DNA from 3 places in the Streptomyces sp. NPDC004667 genome. Region 3 is predicted to be linked to each of the others. Evidence: riboswitches for the same ligand, from Rfam matches in the RefSeq annotation. Region 3 holds a riboswitch; each other region holds the start of a gene.
The links. A riboswitch is a leader RNA that binds a small molecule or an ion and turns the genes downstream of it on or off. The one in region 3 is predicted to bind cobalamin.

Region 1 (9,595 bases), on a different contig from region 3:
TCGCCGATGAGCACGTCGACCTGGTGCTGGAGCTGTTCGCCAAGGTCATGGCGGGTGGCGGCGCCTGGGCGGGCGTCTTCCCCGTGCGGCACAAGGACGGCTCCTCGCGGCTGGTGGAGTTCCGCAACATGCGGTTGCAGGACGAGCACGGCGGCGTGTACGCACTGGGGATCGCCTGCGACGAGACCGTTCTGCGGGGCGTGGAGCGCGACCTGGCGCTGTCCGTGCCGCTGGTGGCGCAGTCCCCGCTCGGGCTGGCGGTGCTGGACGCGGGCCTGCGGTACGTGCTGGTCAACCCGATGCTGGAGCGGATCAACGGCCTGCCCGCCGAGGAGCTTCTGGGCCGTACGCCCCACGAGGCACTGCCGTTCCTGGACACCGACACGATCGAGGCCTCCATGCGCCGGGTCCTGGACACCGGCGTACCGCTGCTGGACCAGTACGGCACGGGGCGCACACCCGCGGACCCGGACCACGAGCATGCCTGGTCGGGCTCGTACTACCGGCTGGAGGACCCGGGCGGGAGGGTGATCGGTGTCGCCCTGGTGGTCGTGGACGTCACCGACAGCCACCGCGCGGCCAAGGAGGCCGCCGAGGCCCGCCGGCGCCTCGGCCTCATCGCCCGGGCGTCGGTGACCGTCGGCACCACCCTGGACGTGGAGCGCACGGCCCGCGAGCTGGCCGGCCTCGTGGTGGCCGACCTGGCCGACCTCGCCTCGGTCGACGTCCTCGACTCCGTCCTGGAGGGCGGCGCGGCCACGGCGCCCGGCCCCCGGACGGGGCAGGCGCTCTTCGTGCCCCTCGCGGTGGCGACGTCCTACGGGACGGACGCCGTCCGCGCCGCGGACCCGGTCGGCGAGCGCACCACGTATCCGGCCGAGCGCCTGGTCGCCCGCTGCGTGAGCACAGGGCGTCCCGTCCTGGTGCCGCGGGTCACCGGCGCGGACCTGGCGCACATCGCGCGCGACGGGGCCGCCGCGGACCTCCTCGACCGGGAGGGCGCGCACTCCTACCTGGCCGTACCGCTGACCGCCCGCGGCCAGGTCCTCGGTGCCGTCGGCCTCCTGCGCACCCGCAATCCGGTCCCCTTCGACCACGACGACGCCACCCTGGCCGGCGAGCTGGCCACCCGCGCCGCCATCGCCATCGACAACGCCCGCTGGTACCAGCACGCCACCGACACCGCCCTGACCCTGCAACGCCACCTCCTGCCGCACCCCCCGCCGCGGGCGGCCGGTCTCCAGATCGCCTACCGCTACCAGCCCGCGGTGGCGGCGAGCGGGATCGGCGGCGACTGGTTCGACGCGATCCGCCAGCCCGGGGACAAGACCGCCCTCGTGGTCGGCGACGTGATGGGACACGGTGTCCACGCCGCCGCCACCATGGGTCAACTGCGCACGGCCACCCGAACCCTGGCGGACCTCGGTCTCGACCCGGCACGGGTCCTGCGCCACCTCGACCACATCACCGCCGAGCTGGACGGGACCATGGCGACCTGCGTCTACGCCACCTGGGACCCGCACCGCTCGCGCTGCCGGGTCGCCCTCGCCGGCCACCCGCCCCCAGTCGTCGTCAGGTCGGGGCGGGCGCCCGCGCTGGCCGACCTTCCGGCCGGCGTGCCGCTCGGCACGGGCGGCCTCGGTGACGCCGGGTTCACGTCCACCGTCCTCGACCTGCTGCCCGGTGACCGGCTGGTCCTCTACACCGACGGTCTCGTCGAAACCCGTGACGAGGCCCTGGACGACCGCCTCGACCTGCTCCTCAGCCTCCTCGCCGATCCGGGTCTCCCCCCGGAGGCGACCTGCGACCGGCTCCTGACCGCCCTGCGTCACCGTGACGCCGACGACGACGTGGCCCTCGTCATCGCGCGGGTACTCCCCCACCCGCCCACCACCGGGGCGGCCCCGCACTGAACGGCGCCCGGGGCGCCGTACACGGGGCGCGGCGACGCCCCTAAGGTGTGAGGGCAGCTGGTTCGCCCCGTCCGCCAGGCGGGATGCGTCGCAAGAGGGAACCCGGTGGGAATCCGGGACTGCCCCGCAGCGGTGAGCGGGAACGACCGCCGTCATACGCACTGGGACCGGACAACGGTCCTGGGAAGCGACGGCCAGTAGGTGCCCGCCGGCGGAAGCAGGAGTGCCGGCAGGTGTGCCCGTGAGTCCGAAGACCTGCCGCTGCCCGTACGCGAAGACCGCGTACGGAGATCCCGATGGCCTCGTGGGCGGGCCGGCGGCAGCGGGCGCCTCGCGCGGCCCGCCGCTCCTGCGCGTCCGCGTCCGGCCCGTCGGGACCGCATCCGCACGACTCGCGAAGGAGAGTTCCGTGACCGCGGACATCACCACAGGCACAGGCACCCGGGCCCACAAGGCGTCGGCCGACTCCCGTGTCACCCTCGCCCACATCATGAGCGAGCACGACACCAACCTCTACGGGACCATCCACGGCGGTGTGGTCATGAAGCTGATCGACGACGCGGCCGCCGCCTCCGCGGGCCGCCATGCCGACGGTCCCGCCGTGACGGTGTCCGTGGACCGCATGACCTTCCTGGCTCCCGCCCGCGCGGGCGACCTCCTCACCGTCCACGCCGCACTGGACCGCGCCGGCCGGACCTCCATGACGGTCGCGGTACGGGTCACCGCGGAACGCTGGAACGCGACGACCAGCCCGGCCACCGAAGTCGCCACCGCCCGCCTGACCTTCGTCGCCATCGACGCCGACGGGCGGCCGCGCCGGGTCCCGGGCCTGCTGGAGGGGTAGCGGGGCGAGCCGGGCCCCGCGCCCACCGCGATCCGCTCCGCCGGGACCCCGGTCTCCGCGGCGGCCGCGCGGACGCGTGAGCGCGGTGCCCGGCCGCGGGGATGCGGGCCGGGCGCCGCGCTCCGTCGGGCGGTGGGGCCGTTACGGCACCGGCTGCTGCTGGGTGACGCAGTGGATGCCGCCGCCACCGGTGCCGAGGCGGTCGATGTTGAGCCGTTCGACGACGCGGCCCGGGAACAGGCGCGTCAGCGTGGCCCGGGCCGCCGCGTCGGCCTGGGTGTCGCCGAACTGGCCGCTGATGACGGCGCCGTTGCACACGTAGTAGTTGGCGTAGGAGGCGAGGAAGTCCCGGTTGGTGGAGCGGATCAGGTTGTAGTCGGGGCCCTGGAGCTTCTCGGCGGTCATGCGGGCGCCGCCCGCGGTGGTCGCCCCGGACAGGACCTGGAACTGCTGGCGCGCGTCCTTGGCGTAGGCGTCGTTGTCCGAGGCCAGCGGCATCTGGACGAGGGCCTTGCCGGGGGCGAGGAAGCGCGAGGTGGCGTCGACGTGGTCGTCCGTGATGTCCTGGCCGGTCACTCCGTCGAACCAGATCACCTTGGAGGCGCCGTAGGCGGCGCACAGCGCGGCTTCGATCTGCGCCTGCGACGCGTTGGGGTTGCGGTTGCGGTTGACCAGGCTGCTGCGGGTCGCCATCAGGGTGCCGGCGCCGTCCTGTTCGACCGCGCCGCCCTCCCCCACCAGGCCGGCGGCGGTGAACGGGACGCCGACGTAGGAGGCGATCCGCCCGGCGACCAGGGCGTCCTTGGAGTGGGTCTGCTTGTTGCCCCAGCCGTTGAAGTTCAGCCCGACCGCGTCCAGTCCGCCGGCGCCGTCGGTACGGAAGACCGGGCCGCTGTCGCGCATCCAGCAGTCGTCCACGGGGATGGTGGTGACGACGGTGACCGTCGAGCCGCACAGCTGGCGGGCCCTGGCGGCGCTGCCGGAGTTGGCGCACATGTAGACCGGCTCGTACTTGGCGATGGTGCGGGCGATGAGCGCGATGTCCGACTGGACCCCGCTGAGGCTGCTGCCCCAGATGGAGGTGCTGTCCGGCCAGGCCATCCAGGTGCGGGTGTGGCGGACGTCCTCGATCGGCACGCTGAACGCTCCCGCCGCCGCGCGGGCGGGGCGGGGCGCCGCCGAGGCCCGTCCGTCGGCCGCGGTCAGCGCGGCGGCCGCGCCGGCCGCGGCGGTGAGACCGGCGGCGGCCAGGAACCGGCGCCGGTCCATGCCCCGGGCGGGCGGGCGGAATGCGTTGTCGCTCATGGGGGTCTCCTTGGGGGATGCCGGGGATGCCAACTCCCCCGCCTGGCAGCGGGGTTGACCGGAAACGTAAAACTGGCCAAGCGCTCGGTCAATAGTTTGGACAAGGTCGTTCCGGAGGATCGGGAAAAGCCCCAGGTCGGGTGCTGGAGCCTCGTTAGAGTGACGCCATGGCACCTTCCGCACAGGGCTCCCCGGCCCCGACCACGCCCCCCGTCCGCGCGGGACGGCCCCGGGTCTCCGCGAAGGGCGAGCAGACCCGGGCACGGCTGATCGCCGCCGCGCGGACCCTCCTCGCCGGAGGCATGAGCGAACGCTTCACCACCCGCAACGTGGCGGCGCTGTGCGGCGTGTCGCACGGGATGTGCCACTACCACTTCCAGGACCGGACCGATCTCGTCCTGGCGGTCATCGCGGACATCCGTCCGGAGTGGATCCACCCCCTGGAGGCGGCCGTCTCCGGGGAGGGCTCGTTCGAGCGGCGTTCCGAACGGGTGCTGGAGCTGCTGTCCCGGCCCGAGGGCGCGGAACTCTCCCACCTCCATTCGGCGTTGCACTGGCACGCCCTCAACGACGCGCGGGTCCGGGAGGCCCTGGAAGCCGAGTACTCGCGCTGGCGCGGCTGTTTCGTCACGCTGTTCGGGGTGCTGGCCGACGAGCGGGGCGGCGGCGTCGACCCCCGCCCGCTGGGCGAGGCGGTGGCCGCGGCCGTGGACGGCCTGGCCGCCGCGGAGTCACTGGGCTCCGAGGTGGATCCCGGTCCGGTGCTGCGCACCCTGATCCGTACGATCGCGGCCGGCGCCCGGCCCGGCGTCTGACCGGACCGGGCGCGGGGCCCGGCCCGGAGCCGCCCGGCCGGGAGCGGGCCCGCTGCGCCCGGGTGGCGCTCTCCTACAGCGCCCGTCGGGCCGCCGCGATGGCCTCCGGATCCCACCCCGGCCGCGGCACGGACTCCAGGAGCAGCCGGGTGTACGGATGGGTCGGCGCCGAGAGCACCTCCTCGGTGCTCCCCTGTTCGACGACGGCCCCGTGCCGCATCACGACGATCTCGTCGGTGACGCACCGGACGACCCCGAGGTCGTGGGTGATGAAGAGGAAGCCGATCCCGGTCTGCTCCCGGATGTCGGCCAGCAGGTTGAGGATCTGCGCCTGGACGGAGACGTCGAGCGCGGCGACCGCCTCGTCCAGGATGAGCACGGCCGGTTCGACGGCGAGGGCCCGTGCGATGGCGACGCGCTGGCGCTGGCCGCCGGAGAGGTTGCGCGGGAGCGCGTCGGCGGCCCGGGTGCCCAGACCGACCTGGTCGAGCAGTTCCCGTACCCGCGGGGTGTGGTCGCGTCCGGGGAAGTGCAGGCCCAGGGTTTCGCGCAGGACCGCCTCGACGCTGGTGCGCGGGTCCAGGGAGAGGTACGGGTCCTGGAAGACCATCTGGATCTCACGGGCGCGGGCCAGCCGCGCCGCCCGGCCGCGCGGCTGCCCGCCCCGTGGCCGACCCCGGACCAGGATCTCGCCCTCGTCGGCGCGCTCCAGGCCGACGACGATCCGGGCGGTGGTCGTCTTGCCTGAGCCGGACTCGCCGACGATGCCCAGCGATCCCCCCTGCGGGAGGCTGAAGGACACGTCGTCCACGGCGCGGACGGCGCCGAAGGAGCGGCGCAGCCCCGTGACCTCCAGTACGTTCTCAGGCATCGACGACGCTCCCTTCGAGCTGGTCGCTGTGGTGGCAGGCGGCGCTGTGGTCCGGCCGGCCGGGAGCCGGGGTCGGCAGCGGAGCCCGCTCGTCGCAGACCTCCGTGGCGAGGGGGCAGCGGGCGGCGAACGCGCAGCCCTTCAACGGCTCGCGCAGGTCGGGCGGTTGGCCGTCGATGGCGGCGAGCCGGCCCCGGGGGCCCTCCATCCTCGGGGTGGAGGCGAGGAGGGCTGCCGTGTAGGGGTGCCTCGGGCGGGCGAAGAGGACTTCGGCCGGCCCGCTCTCGGCGATCCGGCCCGCGTACATGACGTAGACGCGGTCGCTGATGGCGGCGGCGAGGTCCAGGTCGTGGGTGACGAACAGCAGACCGGTGCCGAAGCGTTCGCGGAGCGTGGCCAGGACGGCTATGACCTCGGCCTGGCTGGTGACGTCCAGTGCCGTCGTGGGTTCGTCGGCCATCAGGAGCACGGGGTCGCCCATGAGGGCCGCCGCGATGACGACGCGCTGGAGCATGCCGCCGGAGACCTGGCCGGGGTACTTGCGCAGGACGGAGGCGTCCAGCCCGACGGCGCCCAGGAGTTCGACCGCCCGGGCCGTGGCCTGCGCGGCGCTCATGGTCCCGGCGAGGGTGACGCCCTCGGTCAGGAAGTCACCGATGCGGCGCAGCGGATTGACGGCGGCGCGCGGGTCCTGGAAGACCATGGCCACCGTACCGGCACGCACCTGCCGCAGTCGGGCGGCGTCCATGGTGAGGACGTCCTCGCCCGCCACCCGCACCTCGCCCTCCACGACCCCGCCCGGCGGCAGCAGGCGCAGCGCGCTGCGGGAGGTGATGCTCTTGCCGGAGCCGGACTCGCCCACGAGGGCCACGGTCTCCCCGGCGCCGACGGTGAGGTCGACCCCGTCGAGGACGGGGCGGGCGGTGCCGGGCAGGGTGACCCTCAGGCCCCGGACGTCGAGTGTGGGCGTCGGCCTCATCGGGCCCTCCTGGAGACACGGTCGGCCCACCGCTCGCCCACCACGTTGAAGGCGACGACGGTCAGCACGATGAAGGCACAGGGCAGTACCGCGGAGAGCGGGTAGCCGGCCTGGATGGCGGTCTGCCCGTCGAAGACCATGCGGCCCCAGTCGGGGGTGAGGGCGGGGACGCCGAGTCCGAGGAACGACAGGCCCGCGAGGTCCATGAGGGCGTAGCCGAAGTTGATGGTGGACTGGGCGAGGACGACGGGTGCGATGTTGGGCAGGATGTGGCGCAGGCAGATCTGCAGGGCGGAGTGGCCCTGGACCCGGTACGCGCTGACGTACGGGCGGGCGCGCTCGGCCAGGACCAGGGAACGGGTCAGCCGGCTCACGTAGGGCATGTAGGCGACGGCGAGCGCGATGACCGGGGCGAGCAGGCCCTCTCCGTAGACCGAGATGATCAGGATCGCCAGCAGCATGCCGGGGAAGGCGAAGACCAGCTCGGTGCTGCGGGACAGGACGGAGTCGAGCCAACCGCCCCGCCAGGCGGCGGCCATGCCGATGGCGATGCCGGCGACGGTGGAGAACACGACGACGCCCAGCGGGCCGAGGAGGGAGGTGCGGGCGCCGAGCAGCAGCCGGGAGAGGGTGTCGCGGCCGGCGGCGTCCACGCCGAGCGGGTGCTCGGCGGAGGGTCCGGCGAGGGCGTTGCCCAGGTCGACGGCGTTGGGGTCGTGGGGCACCACCCAGGGCGCGAGCACGGCGGCGACGGCGACCAGGGCGGCGAGGCCGAGGCAGACGAGGTGGAGCGGGGATCCGGTGGCGCGGATCCGGGACAGGCCCGGCCGGCGCGTCAGGACTGCGGTCATACGGCGGCCTCCCGGGCTCCGAGGGTGACCCGGGGGTCGACCAGGGGCAGCAGCAGGTCCACGATCAGGTTCACGATCATGAAGAGGGCGACGACGATCAGGGAGATCGCCTGGACGGTCGGGAAGTCCTTGGTGGTGGTGGACAGTTCGAGGAGCTGGCCGATCCCGCCGATGCTGAAGGCGGTCTCGACCAGGATGGTGCAGACCAGCAGGGTCGAGACGATCAGTCCGCCGGTGGTCAGGACCGTGCCGAGGGAGTTGCGGAAGACGTGCCGGCGGATGACCTGGCGTTCGGGGACGCCCCGGCTGCGGGCCACGGTGACGTGGTCGCTGTCGAGGGCTTCGAGCATCGCCGAGCGGGTGACCCGGGCGAGCATGCCGATGAGGTAGAGGGCCAGGGCGATCGCGGGGAGGGTGAGGTGCCAGAGCATGTCGCCGAGGCCGTCGCCGGCGCCGCTGCTGGGGAACCAGCCGAGGCGGACGGAGAAGAGGCCCTGGAGCAGGACCGCCGCGACGAAGGACGGGGTGCCGACGGCGAACGTCGTGGTGACGAGGATGGCGGAGTCGGTCGTCCCGCCCCGGACGGCGGCGAGGCGGCCCAGCAGCAGGCCGACCACGACGACCACGACGAGGGCCATGGCGATCAGGAACAGCGTCACGGGGAGCCGGTCCGCCAGGAGGCGCGAGACGTCGGTGCGGTAGGTGATCGAGCGCCCGAAGTCGCCGTGCAGCATGTCGCCGAGCCAGCGGAAGTAGCGTACGAGGAAGGGGTCGTCCAGGTGGTACTGGGCGTTGATGGAGGCGAGGGCCTCGGGTGAGGCCGACCGGCCGGCGAGCAGGAAGCTCGCCGGGCTGCCCGGCGCCAGGTACATGGCCCCGAAGACCACGAACGAGGCGACGAGCAGGGTGGCGGCCATCTCCGCCACCCGGCGTACGGCGAATCGGACGAAGTTCACTGTGCGGCCCCCACACCGGCGGCCCACGGCTGGTACATGTACGAGATCGTCGTGGGCGCTCCGGTGATGCGCTTGCCCTGGAACATCGCGGTCGGCCATTCGGCTACGGGGATCCACAGCAGCTGCTCGGCCGCGTGCTTCTGGAGCTTGGCTTCGACGGCCATCCGCTCCTCGACGGGGTAGGTGCCGGCGGCCTGCTCGACGAGCTTGTCGTACTCGGGGTCGCTGTAGCCGGCGAAGTTCATGTAGGCGCCGGTCTTGAAGTTCGACAGCAGGTCGAGGGGGTCGGTGATCGAGTCGTAGTAGGTGAGCGGGAACATGTCGATGCCCTCGCGCGCCCCGGGGTCCGTGAACAGCGCGGTGAAGGCGTTGGGCGCGATGGTCTTGAGGCGGACGTCCAGGCCGATCCGGCTGCCCGCCGCCTGGACCGCGGTGGCGAGGAGGGAGACATCCTGGCCTATGGAGCTGGTGGCCATGGTCAGTGTCCTGCCGGTGGCTCCGGCCTCCTTGACCAGGGCCTTGGCCCGCTCGACGTCCTGGCCGGCGGGCGGCAGTCCGTCGAAGGCGGTCTTGCGGACGGCCTCGGGGGCGGCGGCCCAGGCGGCCCGGGTGGTGAGGGAGCCGGTGACGGTGCCGGCGCCGGCGAGTCCGGCCTTGACGAATCCGGTGCGGTCCAGTGCCAGGGACAGCGCCTGGCGTACGCGGACGTCGCCGAGGGGGCCGTTCATGTTGGTGACGTTGACGTTGACGGTGCTGAGGCCCTCGCCGAAGTAGAGGGTGCCGGCGCCGCTGGCGCGCAGCCGGGCGTAGCTCTCGGTGGGGATCAGGTAGCCGCCGTCGACCTCGCCGCTGAGCATGGCGTTGGTGCGGGCGGAGGGGTCGGTGAGGATGCGGAAGACGGCCTTCTTCGCCTTGGCCCTGGTGCCCCAGTAGCCGTCGAAGCGGTCGAGTTCGATCGACTGGCCCTTGTTCCAGGTGCCGAGCTGGAAGGGGCCGGAGCAGGCGAGGCCGCCGGTGGTGCCGTAGTCCTTGCCCGCCGCCTCGACGCCGGCCTTGGAGGC
Region 2 (9,595 bases), on a different contig from region 3:
CGTTCGACCCTTTCCAGGGTCTGGTTCCGCTCGGTGACGACCGCCGAGAGCAGCAGCGCGGTCAGCGCGGCGGCGCCGTTGAACGCCTGCAGCGAGACCATGGAGGTGAGGAGGGTCTGGCCCGCGAAGGGGCCGGTCCGGTGCGTGGCGGCGTAGATCGCGAAGGTGGACGCGGCCAGCGCGCACGGTGCGGCTCCGGCCAGCTGGAAGCGGAAGGCCGCCCAGGTCAGCAGGGGGAAGGCGAGGAAGAGCAGAGGTGCGGGAGAGGCTTCGAGGACGCCGACGGCGATCGTGGCGGCCACGAGCAGCAGGGCTTCCGCCCACCGCGACGGCGCCACGCCCTTCGGCCGGCGCGCGGAGCTGAGGACGAGCAGGACCGGCGTGACCAGCAGGACGCCCATCGCGTCGCCGGTCCACCAGACCCACCACGAGGGCCAGAACCCGCCCATGGGCAGTGCGCCGGCCAGGTGCAGGGTACCGATCCCCACGGTCGCGCTGATGAGCATGCCGGCGAACGCGCCGAGGAAGACCAGGGCGAGCGCGTCCCGCAATCGGTTCATCCGGGTGCGGAAGCCGACGAGGCGAAGGAGCGCGTAGGAGGACAGGGATCCGAGGGTGTTACCCGCCGTGATGGCCAGGATGACGGTGAGCGACGGCCCGGGTGAGAGGTTGACCAGGAACGCTCCGAGCGCGATACCCGGCCAGATCCGGGGGCCGAGCAGGAGCAGACCGGCCAGGGCGATCCCGGTGGGGGGCCACAGCGGTGACACCTGACCGCGCACGAGCTGCTGGAGCAGCCCGAGCTCGCCCCCGGCGTAGTACAGCGCGGCGACGGCTCCGCTCTGCAGGGCCGTCGCGCCGGCGCTCCGAAGCCTGTGGCGCCACGCGTCGGTCATCGGGAGTTCTGTCCCTGCTCTCGTCCCTCGCTGATCTGTCCATCTTGCACCCCTGCGGGCTCCGCCACGCGGCCACCCGCACGCGTCCCCGATGCCCGCCGGCGGCTTCAGCCCGGGATGCGCAGGGCGAGTACGGCCATGTCGTCGTGCCCGTCACTGGGATGCCCGTCGGCCAGCGCCCGTACGAAGTCCTGCAGGGGCAGGGAGGCGTGCGCGGCGGCGAGCTCGGCCAGTGCGTCCAGGCTCTCGTCGATGGGGCGGCCGGGGTGTTCGACGAGGCCGTCGGTGAACAGGACCACCGTGGTGCCGGGGGGCAGCGGGTGGGTGTGGTCCGGGCGCCGCTGCTCGCTGTCGACGTTCAGTGGCAGTCCGGGTTCGCCGAAGAGGTAGCGGGGCCGGGCTCCGGGAGTGATCAGCAGCGGGGGGACATGGCCCGCGGTGCTCCAGAGCATCCTCCAGCCGCCCCCCGCGGGTTCGATGCGCGCCAGGCCGGTGGTGGTGACCGGGTTGTCGGTGATGGCCTGCAGGGTCCGGTCGAGCTGGGTGAGGACCGCGCTGGGCGGACCGCCCAGTTCGAACAGCAGGGAGCGCAGCATGTTGCGGGTGGAGGCCATGACCGCGGCCGCGTGCAGATCGTGGCCGACCACGTCGCCGATGACGAGCGCCACGGCGCCGTCGGGCAGGGGGATGGCGTCGTACCAGTCCCCGCCGAGGGGGTTGGGCTCGGCGGCGGGCCGGTAGATGGCGGCGGCGGTGAAGGGTCCCAGGTCGGGCAGCGTGGGCAGCAGGAGCCGCTGGAACTGTTCGGAAGAGGCCCGGACCCGTTCGAGGAGGCGGACGTTGTCGATCGCGATGCCGGCGGCGCCGGCGAGGGCGACGACCATGTTCTCGTCGTGGGCGTCGAAGGCCCGCCCGTCACTGCGCTCGGACAGGTAGAGGTCTCCGTAGGTCTCGCCGCGGACGCTGATGGCGACGCCGAGGAGCGTGCTCATCCGTGGGTGGCCGGGCGGGAACCCGACCGAGGACGGATGGGCGGAGATGTCGTCCACCCGCAGCGGCTCGGGGTGGCGGATCAGGTATCCGAGTACGCCCAGGCCACGGGGGAACCCGACGTCGGCCAGGACCGCCCGTTCCTCCTCGGAGAGGCCGACTGCGATGAACCGCGCCAGCCGCTCGCCTGATTCGTCCAGTACGCCCAGTGCCCCGAAGCGGGCGCCGACCAGCTCCATGGCGGTGGTCACGATGCGGTTCAGCACCGCCGGCAGCTCCACCTCCCGGGTGATGGCCACCACCGCGCCCAGCAGGCCCTCGATCCGGGCCCGCGCCGCGGCCAGGGCCTGCAGCCGCTCTTCGATCCGGCCCAGCTCGGCTTCCAGACGCAGCAACGGGTCGGATTTGGGCGGTCGCCCGGCCCGCTCCCACTCCCTGCCGCCCGCCATCACGATCGCCCGGTGGACCGGGACACGGACGTCTGCTCCCGCCCACCGCACCGGGCGCCGGACGCCACCGCGGCGGCATGCGCGCGAGCCGGTGCTCTTCCCGCGTCCCCGGTGCCCGCCCGGTGCTCGCGCCGGATCCGGTCATCACGCCGCTCAAGCGATCGGTACACCCACGGACTCCTGACACGACCGTGCAACGGCCCACAGGATGGCCCGCCGACGGCGCGGCACCGGGTATTGCGCCGAAGGCGGCATGTCGCACGCGATCGGCGTGCTCGCGCCCCGCCGTGTCTCGTTTCACCATCCGGATGATGGACGGGACTCGCCGCTGGGCGATCTTCCGTCCTAGGGTGGCCGGTGCAGCTGGTTCGCCCCGTCCGCCAGGCGGGATGCGTCGTAAGAGGGAACCCGGTGGGAATCCGGGACTGCCCCGCAGCGGTGAGCGGGAACGACCGCCGTCATACGCACTGGGACCGGACAACGGTCCTGGGAAGCGACGGCCAGTAGGTGCCCGCCGGGAGACCGGCAGGCGTGCCCGCGAGTCCGAAGACCTGCCCGTTGCCCGCACGCGGACGTATTCCGCGGGCGGATGTCCCGGTGACCTCGTGGGCGGGTCGGCGTACACGGCGAGCGGCGCGTGCGGTGTTCTCTTCCCGCAACGCGTACCGCGCGTTCTGTCGTCCCTTCGCGTCCGCGTCCCGTCTCCGGGATGTTCTGGACACATCTCGCGAAGGAGAGTTCCGTGACAGCGAAGCACGCGGCAGCGGCAGCACGAGCCACCGTGTACGGCTACCCCCGTCAGGGTCAGAACCGCGAACTGAAGAAGGCCGTCGAGGGCTACTGGAAGGGCCGCGTCACCGCCGACGCCCTCCGGCAGACCGCGGCCGACCTCCGCCGCACGAACTGGCGGCAGCTGACCGAGGCAGGCATCCACGAGGTGCCGACCGGCGATTTCTCGTACTACGACCACGTCCTGGACACCAGTGTGATGGTCGGCGCCGTCCCCGGGCGGCACCGGACGGCGGTCGCCGCCGACGCCCTCGACGGCCTCTTCGCGATGGCCCGCGGCACCCGGGACGTCGCCCCGCTCGAAATGACCAAGTGGTTCGACACGAACTACCACTACCTGGTCCCCGAGCTCGGCCCCGACACCGACTTCACCGCCGACTCCACGAAGCAGGTCGCCGAGCTGAAGGAGGCCCTCACGCTCGGACACACGGCCCGCCCCGTCCTCGTCGGCCCCGTCACCTACCTCCTGCTGGCCAAGCCCGCCCCGGGCGTGGCCGCCGACTTCCGGCCGATCACCCTGCTCGACCGGCTGCTGCCCGTCTACGCCCGGGTCCTCGCCGATCTGCGCGCCGCCGGCGCCGAGTGGGTCCAGCTGGACGAACCGGCCCTGGTCCAGGACCGCACCCCGGCCGACCTGAACGCCGCCGCCCGCGCCTACCGCGAGCTGGGGGCGGCCATCGACCGCCCGAAGCTGCTGGTCGCCTCGTACTTCGGCCGGCTCGGCGGCGCCCTCCAGGTGCTCGCCGCCGCCCCCGTCGAGGGCCTCGCGCTGGACTTCACCGACGCCGGCGCCGCGAACCTCGCCGACCTCGCGGCCGTCGGCGGACTGCCCGGCAAGCGGCTCGTGGCGGGGGTGGTCAACGGCCGCAACATCTGGATCAACGACTACCGGAAGTCCCTGGCCACCCTCGGGACCCTGCTGGGCCTCGCCGGCCGGGTCGACGTCGCCGCCTCCTGCTCGCTGCTGCACGTCCCGCTGGACGCCTCGGCCGAGCGTGACATCGACCCACAGATCCGGCGCTGGCTCGCCTTCGCCCGGCAGAAGACCGCCGAGATCACCACCCTCGCCCGCGGCCTCGCCCAGGGCACCGACACGATCGCCGCCGAACTCGCCGCGAACCGGGCCGACCTGGCTTCCCGCGCGGCCTCCGCCCTCACCCACGACCCCTCCGTCCGGGCCCGGACCGCCGCCATCGGCGACGCCGACGCGCGCCGGGCACAGCCCTACGCGCAGCGCACCGCCGCCCAGCGCGCCCACCTGGGCCTGCCGCTCCTGCCGACGACCACCATCGGCTCGTTCCCGCAGACCGACGAGCTGCGCCTCGCCCGCGCCGACCTGCGGGCCGGCCGGATCGACACGGCCGGCTACGAGGAGCGGATCAAGGACGAGATCCGCCGGGTCCTCTCCTTCCAGGAGGCGGCCGGGATCGACGTCCTGGTGCACGGCGAACCCGAACGAAACGACATGGTGCAGTACTTCGCCGAGCAGCTCACCGGCTACGTCGCCACCCGGCACGGCTGGGTGCAGTCCTACGGCACCCGCTACGTCCGCCCGCCGGTCCTGGCCGGGGACGTCTCCCGCCCCGCGCCGATGACCGTGCGCTGGACCTCGTACGCCCAGTCGCGGACGGCCAAGCCGGTCAAGGGCATGCTGACCGGCCCGGTCACCATGCTCGCCTGGTCCTTCGTACGCGACGACCAGCCCCTCGGGGACACCGCCCGCCAGGTGGCCCTCGCCCTGCGCGACGAGGTGAACGACCTGGAGGCCATCGGCACCTCCGTCATCCAGGTCGACGAGCCGGCCCTGCGCGAGACCCTCCCGCTGCGGGCCGCCGACCACGCGGAGTACCTCGCCTGGGCCACCGAGTCCTTCCGGCTCACCACCAGCGGTGTCCGGCCGGACACCCAGATCCACACCCACATGTGCTACGCGGAGTTCGGCGACATCGTCCAGGCCATCGACGACCTCGACGCCGACGTCATCAGCCTGGAGGCCGCCCGTTCCCACATGCAGGTCGCCGACGAGCTGGCCGCGCACGGCTACCCCCGCGAGGCCGGTCCCGGCGTCTGGGACATCCACTCCCCGCGCGTTCCCGGCGCCGAGGAGGCGGCCGCGCTGCTCCGCAAGGGACTCGCGGCCATCCCGGCCGAACGGCTCTGGGTCAACCCCGACTGCGGCCTGAAGACCCGCGGCTGGCCCGAAACCCGCGCCTCCCTGGAGAACCTCGTCGCGGCCGCGCGTGAGGTCCGAGCGAATCTCACGACCGACGGCTCCTGATCCGGTGGGTCCGGGGCGGACACCCGTCGGGTGTCCGCCCCGGCCCTGCCCTGCCCCCACGCTCAAGGAACAAGGCGAGCCCGGACCCTGCCTACTCGGCTTCCCCCGGCCCGGCCGCCTCGCCGGCGGGCAGGAGGTGGGCGGTCCACTTCTCTTCGATGCGGCCGTACTTCCACGTCACCAGGGCGAGGATCCAGGTGACGAAGAACAGGCCGACGATGACGAAGCCGATGGTGTTCAGGTCGAGACCGCCGGCCCAGTCCCAGAACGGGCCGTGCAGGTCGAGCTTCTCGGCGAGGAGGCCGAGGATCTCGACGGTGCCGATGATCAGGGCGACGGCGACCGACAGCCCGGTGATGGTGAGGTTGTAGTAGACCTTGCGGACCGGCTTGGAGAAGGCCCAGCCGTAGGCGAAGTTCATGAACGAGCCGTCGATGGTGTCGAGCAGGGACATCCCCGCGGCGAAGAGGACCGGCAGGCAGAGGATCGCGTACCAGGGCAGTCCGGATGCGGCGCCGGAACCGGCGAGGACGAGCAGGGCGATCTCGGTGGCGGTGTCGAAGCCGAGGCCGAAGAGGAGTCCGAGCGGGTACATCTGCCACGGCTTGGTGATCGACTTCATGGTGCGGCCGAGGAGCCGGTTCATGAAGCCGCGGTTGTCCAGGTGCTTCTCCAGGGTCGCCTCGTCGTACCGGCCCGAGCGCATCTTCCGGAAGACCTGCCAGATGCCGGCCAGGATGACGAGGTTGATCGCGGCGATCACGTAGAGGAACGTCGCCGAGACGCTGGTTCCGATGAGCCCGGTGACGTCGTGGAGCTCGGAGTTGTCGTCGCGGACCGGCCCGGCCAGCGCTTTGATCCCGAGGGAGAGCAGGACGGCCAGGCCGAAGACGATCGTGGAGTGGCCGAGGGAGAACCAGAAGCCCACCGAGAGCGGGCGCTGTCCGTCGTTCATCAGCTTGCGGGTGGTGTTGTCGATGGCCGCGATGTGGTCGGCGTCGAAGGCGTGGCGCATCCCGAGGGTGTACGCGGTCACGCCGATCCCGATGCCGAAGGTCTGGGCGCCGATGCTGTAGTGCTCCGGGGTCACGATCGCGACGAGCGTGAACCAGCCGATGACGTGGAGCGCCAGGATGAAGGCGGCCATCCCGCCCAGGCTCGTCCATTCCTTGCGGCTCATGGAGTGGCGGATGCGACGGATGCGGCCCCGGGGGGCGGACGTGGTGACCACGGGCGGACGACCTTCCTCGTACAGCCTGGTGCGGTCAGGCCTCGCCAGCACTCTTCTGCATGTCCGGAGCACTTGCAATCACTTCGCAGTAAAGCAGAGGTCAGGCTTTGACCAGCGGAAACGTCTCTGCCGCCGCCGACATTCCATGCCCTATCCTTGTTGCGAGCTATGTGCAACAACTCAACAGATGCAAGATAAGGGGTTCTGTGGTGGGCTCTCCGGTGGTGCTCGGGATCGAGTCGTCGTGCGACGAGACCGGCGCGGGAATCGTGCGGGACGGCAAGCTGCTCGCGCACGTGGTGGCGTCGAGCATGGACGAGCACGCCCGCTTCGGTGGCGTCGTGCCCGAGATCGCCGCCCGCGCGCACCTGCACGCCTTCAACCCGGTCGTCCGGCAGGCCCTCGACCAGGCCGGGCTGCGGCTGGGCCAGATCGACGCGGTCGCCGTCACCACCGGGCCCGGACTGTCGGGCGCGCTGCAGGTGGGTCTCGCCGGGGCGAAGACACTGGCGTACGCGGCCGGAGTACCGCTGTACGGCGTCCACCACCTGGCCGGGCACGTCGCCGCCGACACCCTGGAGCACGGGCCGCTGCCCGACCCCTGCGTGGTGCTGATCGTCTCCGGCGGCCACACCTCGCTCCTGCTGGTCCGGGACCTGGTCCGCGAGCCGATCCTGCACCTCGGGGACACCCTCGACGACGCGGCCGGCGAGTGCTTCGACAAGGTCGCCCGGATCCTGGGCCTGCCGTATCCGGGCGGCCCGGCCATCGACCGGGCCGCCCGCGACGGCGACCCGAAGGCCGTGACCTTCCCGCGCCCGCTGACCCGGCCCGGGGACGAACCGTACGCCTTCTCCTTCTCCGGCCTGAAGACGGCCGCGGCCCGCTGGGCCGAGAAGCACCGGCAGCGCGGTGAGGAGCCTCCGGTCGCCGACGGAGCCGCCGCGCTGCAGGAGGCGGTCGCGGACGTGCTGACCCGCAAGGCCCTCGCGGCCTGCCGCGCGTACGACGTGAAGACGCTGGTCGTGGTCGGCGGCGTGGCCGCGAACTCCCGGGTCAGGGCCCTGGCGGAACGGCGGTGCGCCTCCGCGGGCATCGAACTGCGCGTTCCTCCCATGACCCTGTGCACGGACAACGGCGCCATGATCGCGGCCGTCGGGGATCTGCTGGTCCGCTCCGGGGCGGAGCCGGCGCCGCTGAACGTGTCCATCGACCCGTCCGCACCACTGGAGTACGCCTCCCTGACTCCGCTGCCCGCCCGGCCGGGGGTCGTGCGCGCAGCCGTGTGAGGGGCCCCCTTCCGAACCGGCTCGACCACTGCGAGGGCAGCGCGGGGCGGCCCGTCCGGCGCCCCGGTCGGCGGGGGTGAATCGTCATTTAAGATTCAGTTTCGGCCGTAGGGCTGTGGCCCGTCACCCGCGCGGCGGCCACGGAGCGGTCGGACCCGCCGGCCGAGGAGAGCCACCCGCGTCAGGACCCCGGTCCGGACGGGGAGCGCATGACGCCGATCACGAGGATCCCGGGCATCGCGTGACCGCCGGAGTGCGTCCCGGTGGCGTGCGGCGCCCAGCCCACCCGCCGACGAACAGAAGACCCCCAGGGAGAAGTGAGGTATGCCGGTGCTTTGCGTCGGAGGCATGATCGGAATCGGCAAGACGAGTGTCGCCGAACTGCTCGCCAAGGAGCTGGGCAGCGAAGTCTTCTACGAGAGCGTCGAAGACAATCCGATCCTCCCGCTCTTCTACACGGCGAGCCCCGAGGAGATCCAGGCGAACCGCTACCCCTTCCTGCTCCAGCTCTACTTCCTCCAGACGCGGTTCGCCGCGATCAAGGAGGCGTACAAGCAGGGCGACAACGTCCTCGACCGGTCCATCTACGAGGACTGGTACTTCGCCAAGGTCAACCACGACCTGGGCCGGATCAGCTCCCTCGAAATGCGGGTGTACGAGGGGCTGCTCAACGAGATGATGCGCGAGATCGACGGACTGCCGTACCGCAAGGCACCCGATCTCATGGTGTACCTCAAGGCCGACTTCGAGACGGTGCTGCACCGCATCGGGCTGCGGGGCCGCGATTTCGAACAGGACGAGAGCCTCGTCGAGTACTACCGGACGCTGTGGTCCGGCTACGACGACTGGGTGCACAAGCACTACTCGGCCAGCGAGGTCCTCGTCATCGACATGAACCACACGGACGTGGTGCACAACCCCGAGGACGCGGCCCGCGTGGTGCGGGAGGTCAAGGCGGCCCTCGGGCAGCGGGGCTGAGGGCCGTCTCGTCGGACGTGGTCGGCGGGCGGCGGACTCAGTCGGCGACGGAGTCCGGATCGTCGAGTTCGTGCAGCCCTGCCGGGTCCACTTCGGTCAGCACGTCCCCCGCCGCCGTGACGAACCGCTGTGCGTGGCCCCGGTGGACGCACAGGAGTTGGTCCCGGACGGCGGCCCGGTCCCGGTACACCGCCAGTGCCGCACCGTACTTGCTGTTGTGGCCCGCCATCGCGGCGTCCGCGCTCCACCCCGTGCCGTCGTAGGCGGACCACCACAGTTGCTGGCCGGCGGGGTCACGGTGGACGCACATCAGCCTGCCGTCGAAGACGGCGAGGCCGATGTTGCTCCGGGTGCGGAGCCCGGGCAGGGCCCCCTCGGAAGTCCAGTCGGCGCCGCGCAGCCGGCTCCAGTGGATCGCGCCGTCGCCGGGGTTGCCGTGCAGCAGGTGCAGGGCGCCGTCGTACGCGGCGAGGGCCGGGGACCTGGTGGTGGCGCAGCCGGGGACCGGCTCGGGAGGGGTCCAGGTCCAGCCGTCCCGACTGGTGGTGACCATGATCCGCTGGCCGGCGTCGGCGTAGGCGAGGTGGAGGGCGTCGCGGAAGACGGCCAGCGCCGGGCCGTAGACGCTCTCCGCGCTCGGGACCGGCCGGTCCGGGCTCCAGGTCTTGCCGTCGTACGAGGTCAGGGCCATCCCC
Region 3 (9,595 bases):
ACCAGGACTCGGCCTACTACACCGTGCCCGGCGGGGCGGGGGTGTTCGCGACGGGCACGATGCGCTGGGTCGAGGCCCTCGACGCGTCGGGCGACGGCCGCGGCACCGCCAACCACGGCCTGGACGCCCGCGCCGGCGCGCTGACCACGCGGGTGACGGAGAACCTGCTGCGGGCCTTCGCCACGGGACCCGCCGGGCGGAGCCGCCCCGCGCGGGACAACGTCAAGGAGGTGTACGGCGGACCGTGAGGCCTGCGGGCCGCATGCGGCGAAATCGGTGGACTGCGCCCGGACGGGCTGATTAGGATCACGAGTACGGCATCGCGTGTCGGTCACCGACCGGGTGAGGCATGGAGGTGCCGTGACATGCCTTGCGGAGGCATTCACCCATGTCGGTCCAGTTGAACCACACGATCATCCACTCCCGTGACAACCGGGAGTCCGCCGAATTCCTGGCGCACATCCTCGACCTCGAAGTCGGCCCCGAGTGGGGTCCCTTCGTCCCGGTGTCCACCGCGAACGGGGTCACCCTCGACTTCGTCACCATCCCCGCGGAGTCCATCACCGCGCAGCACTACGCGTTCCTCGTCTCGGAGGCGGAGTTCGACGCCGCGTTCGAGAAGATCCAGGCCGCGGGCATCCCGTACTTCGCCGACCCGCACGGCAAGCACCCGGGCGAGATCAACCACAACGACGGCGGGCGCGGGGTCTACTTCCCGGACCCGGACGGGCACGGCATGGAGATCATCACCCGCCCGTACGGCGGCTAGGCAAGGCCCGGCGGAGACATCGCGGCACCAGGAGGGGCCCGCGGCGCAGTATGCGCCGCGGGCCCCTCCGCCTGTCCGGACGGGAGGGGCTCCGGGCCGCCTGTGGACAGATAGTCTTCGCGAAGATAATCTATGCACAGAACATCAGGCGTCGAAGGAGACCGCATCATGTGGACGTACGAGCACAGCGTCGAGACCACCGCCACCGCCTCGTCGGTCTGGCACCTGTGGGCCGACGTCGAGCGCTGGGCGGACTGGAACTCCGAGATCGAGAAGATCGAGATCGACGGGCCCTTCGCGGTCGGCACCCGCATCACCATGATCCCGCCCGGTGAGGATCCGATCCCGCTGCTCGTCGCGGAGGCCGTGGAAGACGAACTCTTCGTCGACGAGGCCCGGTTCGGGGGCCTGTTGCTGCGCACCCTGCACCGCGTCGACCCGGCCGGTCAGGGCCGGATCCGCGTGACCTACCGGATGGAGATCACCGGAGCGGGCGCGGACGAGGCCGGCCCCAAGATCGGACCGGGCATCACCGCCGACTGGCCGGACACCATGGCCGCGCTGACCCGACTGGCCGAGGCCGCCGATACGGACAGGGCGCACCGGGCGGACGAGGCGAACGAGGTGGCGGGCTGATGGCGCTGCGGCCCGCCGACAGCCCCGGCTTCCTGCTCTGGCACGCCACGCTGCGCTGGCAGCGCGACATCGCCGCGGCACTGGCCCCGATCGGCCTCACCCACGTGCAGTTCGTGCTGCTCGCCTGTGCCTGGTGGCTCAACGGGCAGGGCGAACACCCCAACCAGCTGGCCCTGGCGCGCCAGGCCGGCACGGACGTCAAAATGACCTCCCAGGTGCTTCGGGCCCTGGAGCAGAAGGGGCTCGTCGAGCGGGAGGTCGACCCGGCCGACACCCGGGCCAAACGGCTCCGGGTCACGGAGGCGGGCGCCGAGCTGGCGCCCCGGGCGATCGCCGCCGTCGAGGCCGCCGATGCGGAGTTCTTCCGCGTCGTCCCCCTGGACGAGGCCCTGCCCCTCCTGCGCCGCCTGGCCCTCCCCGAGGAGTGACCCCAAGCCCCGGCCCCAGACCCGACCCCGAGCGCCAGCCCCGGCCCCAGCCCCAGCCCCGGCGCGGCCCTGACCGGGTCTGCCACGGCCGGGCGGGGCGCACCTCGACCCGCCCCGTCCGAGCCCGCAGGAGGCGGGGGCGTCACGCCCGGCCGACGCGCCCCCTCGGCACGGGACGTGAACGTGCGTCAGGGCCCGGCCGTTCCGCCCGGTGCGTGTCGCCGTCGTGCGGCGGGCGGTTCCGGGGGGAGATAGACGATGCTGGGGGCGCCCGTGGTCGGGTGGGTGCCGATGCGCGTGCGGACACCATAGACCTCGGCCAGCAGGTCCTCCGTCAGCACGTCGCCCGGCACCCCCGCCGCGACCACCCGGCCGCCCGCCAGGACGTACAGCCGGTCGCAGAAGGAGGCCGCCAGGTTGAGGTCGTGCAGGACCAGCAGGCTCGTCGTGGGCAGGCCGCTCACCAGGTCCAGGACCTCCAGCTGGTAGCGGATGTCGAGGTGGTTGGTCGGCTCGTCCAGGGCGAGGAGGCCCGTTTCCTGGACGAGGGCGCGGGCGACGAGCGCGCGCTGGCGTTCCCCGCCGGACAGTTCCTCGAAGCGCCGAGCCGCGAAGGCGGCCGCGCCGACCGTCTCCAGGGCCCTGTCGACGCGCAGTGCGTCCCCCGGGCCGTCCTGTTCCCAGAACCGCTTGTGCGGGCTGCGCCCCATGGCGACGGCCTCCCGGACCGTCAGGCCCAGGGCGCCGGCGCCGTCCTGGGGAACGGCAGCCACCTTCCGGGCCCGCTCCTTGACGCTCATCGGGCCCGCGTCCTCCCCGTCGAGGAGCACGCGGCCGGCGGTGGGCCGCAGCGTGCCGTAGACGCAACGCAGCAGTGTGGTCTTGCCGCTGCCGTTCGGCCCGACCACGGCGACCGTCTCCCCCGGCCGGGCGGTCAGGTCGACTCCGCGCAGCAGCGGCTGCCCGTCGATCTCGTAACGCACGGCCTCGACGGTGAGTTCCACCGGACTCCCCGTCATCCGCCCACCACCCCCTCGCCGCGGCCGGACCTGCGCAGCATCCACAGGAAGAACGGCCCTCCCACCAGTGCGGTGACCACGCCGACCGGTATCTCCTCGGGCGCGGCCGCCGTACGGGCCAGCAGGTCGGCCAGCGTCAGGAACACGGCCCCGCCCAGAGCGGCGACGGGCAGCAGGGCGCGGTGCCCGGCGCCCACCACCATCCGGGCGGCGTGCGGAACCATCAGCCCGACGAAGCCGATCGCCCCGCTGGAGGCCACCAGCACCCCGATCACGAGGGAGGTGAGCACGAACGCGGCGGCCCGGAACCGGCCGGTGTCCAACCCGAGGGTGTGCGCGCCCTCCTCCCCCGCGAGCAGCAGGTCGAGGGGCCGGGCCAGGGTGACGAGCACACCGGTCCCGACGAACAGCGCGGCCGCGGGCAGGGCCAGTTCGTCCCAGCGGGCCCCGCCCAGGCCGCCCAGCGTCCAGAACAGCACGGAGCGCATCTGGTCGGGGCTCGCGGACAGTACGAGCACCAGGCTGGTCAGCGCGGAGAGCACGTACTGCACGGCGACTCCGGCCAGGATCAGCCGGCCGGTGGTCATGGTGCCGCCGCGCCGGGCCAGGGCGTAGACGGTGACGAGCGCGGCCATCGACCCGGCGAACGCGGCGAGCGGCACCCCGGCCCCGCCCAGGAAGCCGACGGCGCCCGCACCGGCGGCCGTACCGAAGACGATGACGAGCACGGCCCCGGCGGAGGCGCCCGAGGAGGCGCCGAGCAGGAAGGGGTCGGCGAGCGGGTTGCGCACGAGGGCCTGGAGCACCGCGCCGGCGACCGCGAGTCCGGCGCCGACGACCGCACCGAGCAGGACGCGCGGCATGCGGACGTCCCACACGATGGAGGCGAAGGCTCCGCCCCGCGCGCCCGGTCCGGCGAGGACCAGGTCGAGGACCTTGCCGGGGGCGATCCGTACGGGGCCCAGGGCGAGCCCCGCCACCGCCGACGCCGCCAGCGCGGCGGCGAGGAGCAGGAGGACGGTGGCGGTCCGGCCGCGGGTCACGCGGCGTCGGGGTGCAGTTGGCGGCCCAGGGACTCGACGGCGTCGGCGACGCGGACGCCGAGCACGGCGGAGGAGAGCGGCAGCACGACGAACCGCCGGTTCTTGACCGCGGGAACCTCCGCCAGCGCCGGGTCGTTCAACAGGCGCTGCTTCTTGGACTCCACGGTGGTGCCGCCGTAGTCGTAGATGAGGACGACCTCGGGCTTGCGCTCGATGACCTTCTCCCAGGACACGTCGCCGAAGGTGTCGTCGAGGTCGGCGAAGACGTTCGTGCCTCCGGCGAGGGTGACGATTTCGTTGCCGATGCCCTTGCCACCCGAGGTGAAGGCGGAGCCCTCACCGGAGTCGTAGACGAAGACGGGCGGCCTCGGCGCGTCCTTCAGCCGCGCGGTGACGGCGTCGACGCGGCGTTGCTCGTCCTCGACGAGGGCCGCGCCGCGTTCGGGCACGCCGAAGGTCCGGGCGACCTCGGTGATCTCGGTCTTCAGCTGGGCGAGGCCGACCGGGCCCCGGGTGCAGTACTCCACGCTCAGCCGGGAGCCGATGCCGGACCGGGCCAGCCCTTCACGGTCCCGGCCCTGGCCCTTGTCGAAGGCGCTGGCGTAACCGCCGTACACGAAGTCGGGGTCGGCTCCGAGGAGCACCTCCTTGGAGGGGTATTCGCCGGCCAGCACCTTGATCTTGTCGTAGGCGGGCCGGTAGGCGGGGAGCACGGAGTCGTCGAGATAGGCCGTGCCGACCATCCGGTCCTGCAGTCCGAGGGCCAGCATGATCTCGGTGGCGTGCTGGTTCATCGTGACGGCCCGCTCGGGCGGGGCCTGGTAGGTGCTGGTGACACCGCAGTTGGTGACGGTGTACGGGAACCCGGGCGCGGGCCGCGCTCCGGGGCCGGGCCGGACCGCACCGGCGGGTCCGTCGGCCGGCCCGCCGCACGCGGCGAGGGGAACCAGGAAGGCGAGGGCGGCGATTGAGCGCAGGGTTGCGCGGGAACGCGACATGGCGAGGCCTCTCCGGGGGATCCTCGTCCCCGGTCGAAGTGAAGAGGCGGCGCGTCAGTGTCTGACTCCCGGGGCCCGCGGGTCGGCGGAACTCCGGTCACAGTGGCGGGACCGCACCGGATTCGCACCGGTTTCCTGTCCTGCGCCGCCCGGGACAACCCGCACAAGTGTGCCAGATGCCGCCTTTGCCTCGAACGGGGGTCCACAGATCCAACGCGGCCGACCGCCACCGGGGTCGGCGCACGAACGCCCGGGGACGACAGGAGTCGCTCCTACCACCGGGGCGGACGTTCCACTTTCCGCAATCCGCCCTGTCATATGCCTACCGTCGCCCCCACCTGCGGGTCTACGGTGCTGCCACCGGACCCTCCCGGGCCGGCGCCCCTCCCGGCTCCCCACGGGAGGGGCGCCGCGTGCCCGGTGCACAGACATCGGCGGTCCACGTCCCGGACCCGCCGGCGGGTCGGAGTGCGCTGTTCCGGGTCAGGCCCCGTTGTCAGTGGTGGCGGATAGCGTGGGCGCATCATCCGCGAGCAGTTCCTGACTTGCGGGGACGCTGCGGGCTGCAGCTGCACGGCCCCGCCCCGCCGGGCCCTTCAGGGCACGAGAGACCGGCGGGGCGGAGCACCGTCAGGCCTCGGGCGACCGTAGCCGCCGCACGTCGGGGCACTCCTCGTCCACGGCCCGCCGCAACACCACGAGGCCGCCGTTCGCTTGGCTTGCCGCGGCCGGATCTCAGGCCGCGGCTACGACAGTTGCCCGCAGCCACTCGCGCAACAGGGCCTGGTACTCGTCGGAGCCCGCCTGCCCGACCGCGACGAGCGCGCGGATCCGCTCGTTCAGCTCGGCGGCGCGGTCTTCGGCAGGGGTCGGGATCATGTCGCACAGGATATCGGGCCCCACCCGCCATCCGGTCCGCGCTCTCATAAGCCGGCCCGCATGATCCGTACCGTCGTGCTCGACGTCGGCGAGACCCTCACCCGCGACGACCGCCACCGGGCCGGCTGGGCCGACTGGCTCGGCGTCCCCAGGCACACCCTGTCCGGGCTGGTCGGCGCCGTCGTCGTCGACGGCCGCGACAACGCCGACGCGATTCGCCTGCTCCGCCCGGACATCGACGTCGCGGCCGAGTACGCCGCCCGGGAGGCCGCCGGACGCGGCGAACGGCTCGACGAGACCGACCTGTACGTCGGCGACCACCCCGCCAACGACGTCTTCCCCGCGGCGGCCGTCGGCCTGCTGACCGCGCACCTCCGCCGCGGCCCGTGGGGCCACTGGTGGGCTGACGACGAAACCGTCCGGCAGGTCGCCGACTACTCCATCGACTCCCTGTTCGACCTGCCCGACCTGCCCGGCCTGCCCGGCCTGCCCGGCCTCGTCAACCCCGGCCGCCGGGGCGGCAGTCACGGCTGACGCTCCTGAAACACAGCGAACGCCCAGCGGGAGAAAGTTCCCGCTGGGCGTTCGTCGGTGTTCGTGAAGGTGAGTCTTGCAGGGGCGGCAGGATTCGAACCTGCGGCCTACGGTTTTGGAGACCGTTGCTCTGACCAGCTGAGCTACACCCCTTTGGTGGGACCAACCATGACACGGCAGGTCGCGAAGATCCACTGAATTCGGGTGTCGACTCGGGGAAAGTTCGCGGCGGCCCGGCGGGAACCTTCCCCCGCGCTCCCGAACCCAACAGGCCCAGCAGGCGAAAACGGTCACAAGTTACCTCGACGCGTGTAGTGACTTGGCAGGCATTCGACAGTAGAACTTGTTCTCACTCCGTCGAGAGTGAGGAAGATCAAATGAGTGACAAAAGCCTGCACAGCAAGGTGTCCAAGGGCGTGTCACGCCGCGGCTTCATTACCGGAACCGGTTCCATTCTTGGAGCCATGGCCCTGGCGGTCAACACCGTCCCGGCCCGAGCGGAAAGCGCCACCGGGGCGGCCGCCGCGAACGCGCCGATCGACTCCGGTGCCCACGTCCCGGCCCTCGTCATCGGTACCGGCTACGGCGGCTCCGTCGCCGCGCTGCGGCTCGCGCAGGCCGGGGTCGACGTGCACATGATCGAGATGGGCATGGCCTGGGACACCCCCGGCAGCGACGGCAAGATCTTCGCCAACACCACCAAGCCCGACTACCGTTCGTACTGGCTCCGCACCAGGACCAAAGCCCCGCTCAGCAACTTCCTCGGCTTCCCCATCGACAAGGACGTCCCGCGGTACACGGGCATCCTCGATGCCGAGGAGATGGGCGGGATCATCGTCTACCAGGGCCGCGGCGTGGGCGGCGGTTCCCTGGTCAACGGCGGTATGGCGGTGACGCCCAAGCGGCAGAACTTCGCCGCGATCCTGCCGTCGGTGGACGCGGAGGAGATGTACTCCACCTACTACCCGCGCGCCAACGCCGGGCTCGGCGTGGGTCTGATCGACCCTGCCTGGTTCGACACGGTGGACTGCTACCAGTTCGCCCGGGTCGGCCGCAAGCACGCCCAGCGCTCCGGCTTCCCCTTCGTCTTCGTCCCGGACGTCTACGACTGGGACTACATGAAGCAGGAGGTCGCCGGCACCGTCCCCAAGTCCGCCGTCGACGGCGAGATCCTCTACGGCAACAACGCCGGCAAGAAGTCCCTCCAGAAGACCTACCTCGCGGCCGCCCGGGCGACCGGCAAGGTCGCCATCTCCCCGCTTCACCGGGTCACCACCGTCTCCCCCTCGGCCGGTGGCGGCTACGCGGTCGGCATGGAACAGATCGACACCACCGGGGCGGTGGTCGCCACCAAGACCGTCACCGCAGACCGCGTGTTCTTCGCGGCGGGCAGCGTCGGCACCAGCAAGCTCCTGGTCAAGCTGAAGGCCACCGGGGCGCTGGCCGACCTGAACGACGAGATCGGCAAGGGCTGGGGCGACAACGGCAACGTCATGTGCGGCCGGGCCAACCACATGTGGGACCCCACCGGCAACGTCCAGGCCGCCATCCCCTGCGGCGGCATCGACAACTGGGACGCGGGCGGGGCCTTCGCCGAGGTGGCCCCGCTGCCCACGGGGATCGAGACGTACGCCTCCTTCTACCTCTCGATCACCAAGAACCCCAACCGCGCCGAGTTCACCTGGAACGCCGCCGCCGGCAAGGTCGACCTGAACTGGCAGACCGCCTGGAAGCAGCCCTCCATCGACATGGCGAAGAGCATCTTCGACAAGATCAACTCGAAGGAGGGGACGATCTACCGGAGCGACCTCTTCGGCGTCAACAAGATCTGGGGCGACCACCTCACGTACCACCCGCTCGGCGGCGCCGTGCTGAACAAGGCCACCGACAACTACGGCCGCCTGCGCGGCTACACCGGCCTCTACGTGATCGACGGAGCGCTGATCCCCGGCAACACCAGCGTCAACCCGTTCGTGACGATCACGGCCCTCGCCGAGCGGAACATAGAGAAGATCATCGCCACCGACCTGTGAGGCCGCCGGCGATCCGGGCCCGGGGCCGTGCGGAACCGCCTCCGCACGGCCCCGGGCCGCTTCAGCCGCCCGGCAGCACACAGACGCTGTCGAGGCCCAGCACGTGGTTGAGCCGGCCGAAGGCGAGCCAGGAGCCGATGCTCATGCTCAGCTCCACGATCTCCACCTGGCTGTAGTGCGCGGTCATCCGGGCCCAGAACTCCTCGTCGAGGTTGTGGTGGTCCAGGGCGTAGCGCTCCGCGTACTCGGCCGCCAGCCGGGTGCGGTCGTCGAAGGCCCCGGTGGTCCGCCACTCGGTCACCGCGTCGGCGAACCCCTCCTCGACCTTCTCCCCGTCCCGGTCGGTGCGCCAGTCGAGGCAGAAGACGCAGCCGTTGATCTGCGCGATGCGCAGCCGGGCGGCCTCGAACTCGCGCAGGCCCAGGGTGGTGTGGGCGTAGACGGACAGGGAGAAGTTGGCCGCGGCCATGCCGATGCCGGGCACCAGGTCGCCCCACACGTACTCGATCGGGTGCTGTCCTTCGGGGACGTCGATCCTCATGGCTGCTTCCTTCCGAGTTTGCCGACTGCGGGTCGCAGCGGGACGTCGAGCGCGTCGTAGAGCCCCGGTTCGGCGTCGACCAGCCAGTCGATGGCGCCGACGAGCCGGCCGACGGCGGTGGCGTTGCCCCCGGCGGAGCGGTTGTCGTCCTCGTCGGTGCACTCGACGGTGACCTCGATGCGCGGGCGGCCCTCGATGACGACCCGGTGGGCCCCGCTCCCGTCGGGCGGGGTGGGCCAGTCGGGGGCGCAGGACGGGTGGATACGGGTGACGTGTTCGATGACGATGCGGGGCTCGCCCTCGACGATGCCCTGCACCTCGAAGCGGATGGCACCTTGGGTGCCGGCCTCGAACTCGCCCATGGTGCGGGTGGTCACGGTGGCGTCGAGGGCGCGGCGCTCCGAGGTCTCGCGGATCTCGTCGAGTTCCACGCCGAGGGCGCGGGCCATCATGCGGATCTGGCCGCCCCACACCATGGTCGGGACGGAGGGCATGAGCATCATCGGCTCGTGGTCCATGGGACGGCCCATGCCGACCAGGTCGCGGACCGAGTCCGGCTGGTCGTACGTGGAGTAGTCGAAGATCTCCTGGCAGCGGATCGCGTCCACCGTGCTGCCGAGGCCGCTGAGCAGCAGCGGGAGCACGTCGTTGCCCCAGCCGGGGTCGACGCCGGAGGCGAAGAGGGAGCCGCCGCCCTCCGCGACGGCCGCCAGGA

Region 1: another riboswitch for cobalamin. It lies ahead of ABZW32_RS06225 (acyl-CoA thioesterase); the one in region 3 lies ahead of ABZW32_RS26175 (ABC transporter substrate-binding protein).
Region 2: another riboswitch for cobalamin. It lies ahead of metE (5-methyltetrahydropteroyltriglutamate--homocysteine S-methyltransferase); the one in region 3 lies ahead of ABZW32_RS26175 (ABC transporter substrate-binding protein).

Annotation. Positions count from the first base shown of each region.
Region 1 covers NZ_JBEXKC010000007.1:99,857-109,451, reverse strand. Annotated here, with positions in the region: gene ABZW32_RS06230 (SpoIIE family protein phosphatase) at 1-1,913, shown strand, start outside; cobalamin riboswitch at 1,955-2,191, shown strand; gene ABZW32_RS06225 (acyl-CoA thioesterase) at 2,323-2,757, shown strand; gene ABZW32_RS06220 (agmatine deiminase family protein) at 2,899-4,062, opposite strand; gene ABZW32_RS06215 (TetR/AcrR family transcriptional regulator) at 4,230-4,877, shown strand; gene ABZW32_RS06210 (ATP-binding cassette domain-containing protein) at 4,951-5,748, opposite strand; gene ABZW32_RS06205 (ABC transporter ATP-binding protein) at 5,741-6,727, opposite strand; gene ABZW32_RS06200 (ABC transporter permease) at 6,724-7,578, opposite strand; gene ABZW32_RS06195 (ABC transporter permease) at 7,575-8,534, opposite strand; gene ABZW32_RS06190 (ABC transporter substrate-binding protein) at 8,531-9,595, opposite strand, start outside.
Region 2 covers NZ_JBEXKC010000016.1:91,153-100,747, forward strand. Annotated here, with positions in the region: gene ABZW32_RS12165 (MASE1 domain-containing protein) at 1-896, opposite strand, end outside; gene ABZW32_RS12170 (GAF domain-containing SpoIIE family protein phosphatase) at 1,004-2,281, opposite strand; cobalamin riboswitch at 2,733-2,888, shown strand; gene metE (5-methyltetrahydropteroyltriglutamate--homocysteine S-methyltransferase) at 3,078-5,402, shown strand; gene ABZW32_RS12180 (HoxN/HupN/NixA family nickel/cobalt transporter) at 5,494-6,582, opposite strand; gene tsaD (tRNA (adenosine(37)-N6)-threonylcarbamoyltransferase complex transferase subunit TsaD) at 6,855-7,922, shown strand; gene ABZW32_RS12190 (deoxynucleoside kinase) at 8,247-8,900, shown strand; gene ABZW32_RS12195 (hypothetical protein) at 8,938-9,595, opposite strand, start outside.
Region 3 covers NZ_JBEXKC010000053.1:39,628-49,222, forward strand. Annotated here, with positions in the region: gene ABZW32_RS26145 (N,N-dimethylformamidase beta subunit family domain-containing protein) at 1-248, shown strand, start outside; gene ABZW32_RS26150 (VOC family protein) at 389-769, shown strand; gene ABZW32_RS26155 (SRPBCC family protein) at 938-1,405, shown strand; gene ABZW32_RS26160 (MarR family transcriptional regulator) at 1,405-1,833, shown strand; gene ABZW32_RS26165 (ABC transporter ATP-binding protein) at 2,022-2,852, opposite strand; gene ABZW32_RS26170 (iron ABC transporter permease) at 2,849-3,895, opposite strand; gene ABZW32_RS26175 (ABC transporter substrate-binding protein) at 3,892-4,893, opposite strand; cobalamin riboswitch at 4,928-5,071, opposite strand; gene ABZW32_RS26180 (hypothetical protein) at 5,629-5,772, opposite strand; gene ABZW32_RS26185 (hypothetical protein) at 5,833-6,306, shown strand; tRNA gene ABZW32_RS26190 (tRNA-Trp) at 6,386-6,459, opposite strand; gene ABZW32_RS26195 (GMC oxidoreductase) at 6,684-8,339, shown strand; gene ABZW32_RS26200 (carboxymuconolactone decarboxylase family protein) at 8,401-8,880, opposite strand; gene ABZW32_RS26205 (dihydrodipicolinate reductase) at 8,877-9,595, opposite strand, start outside.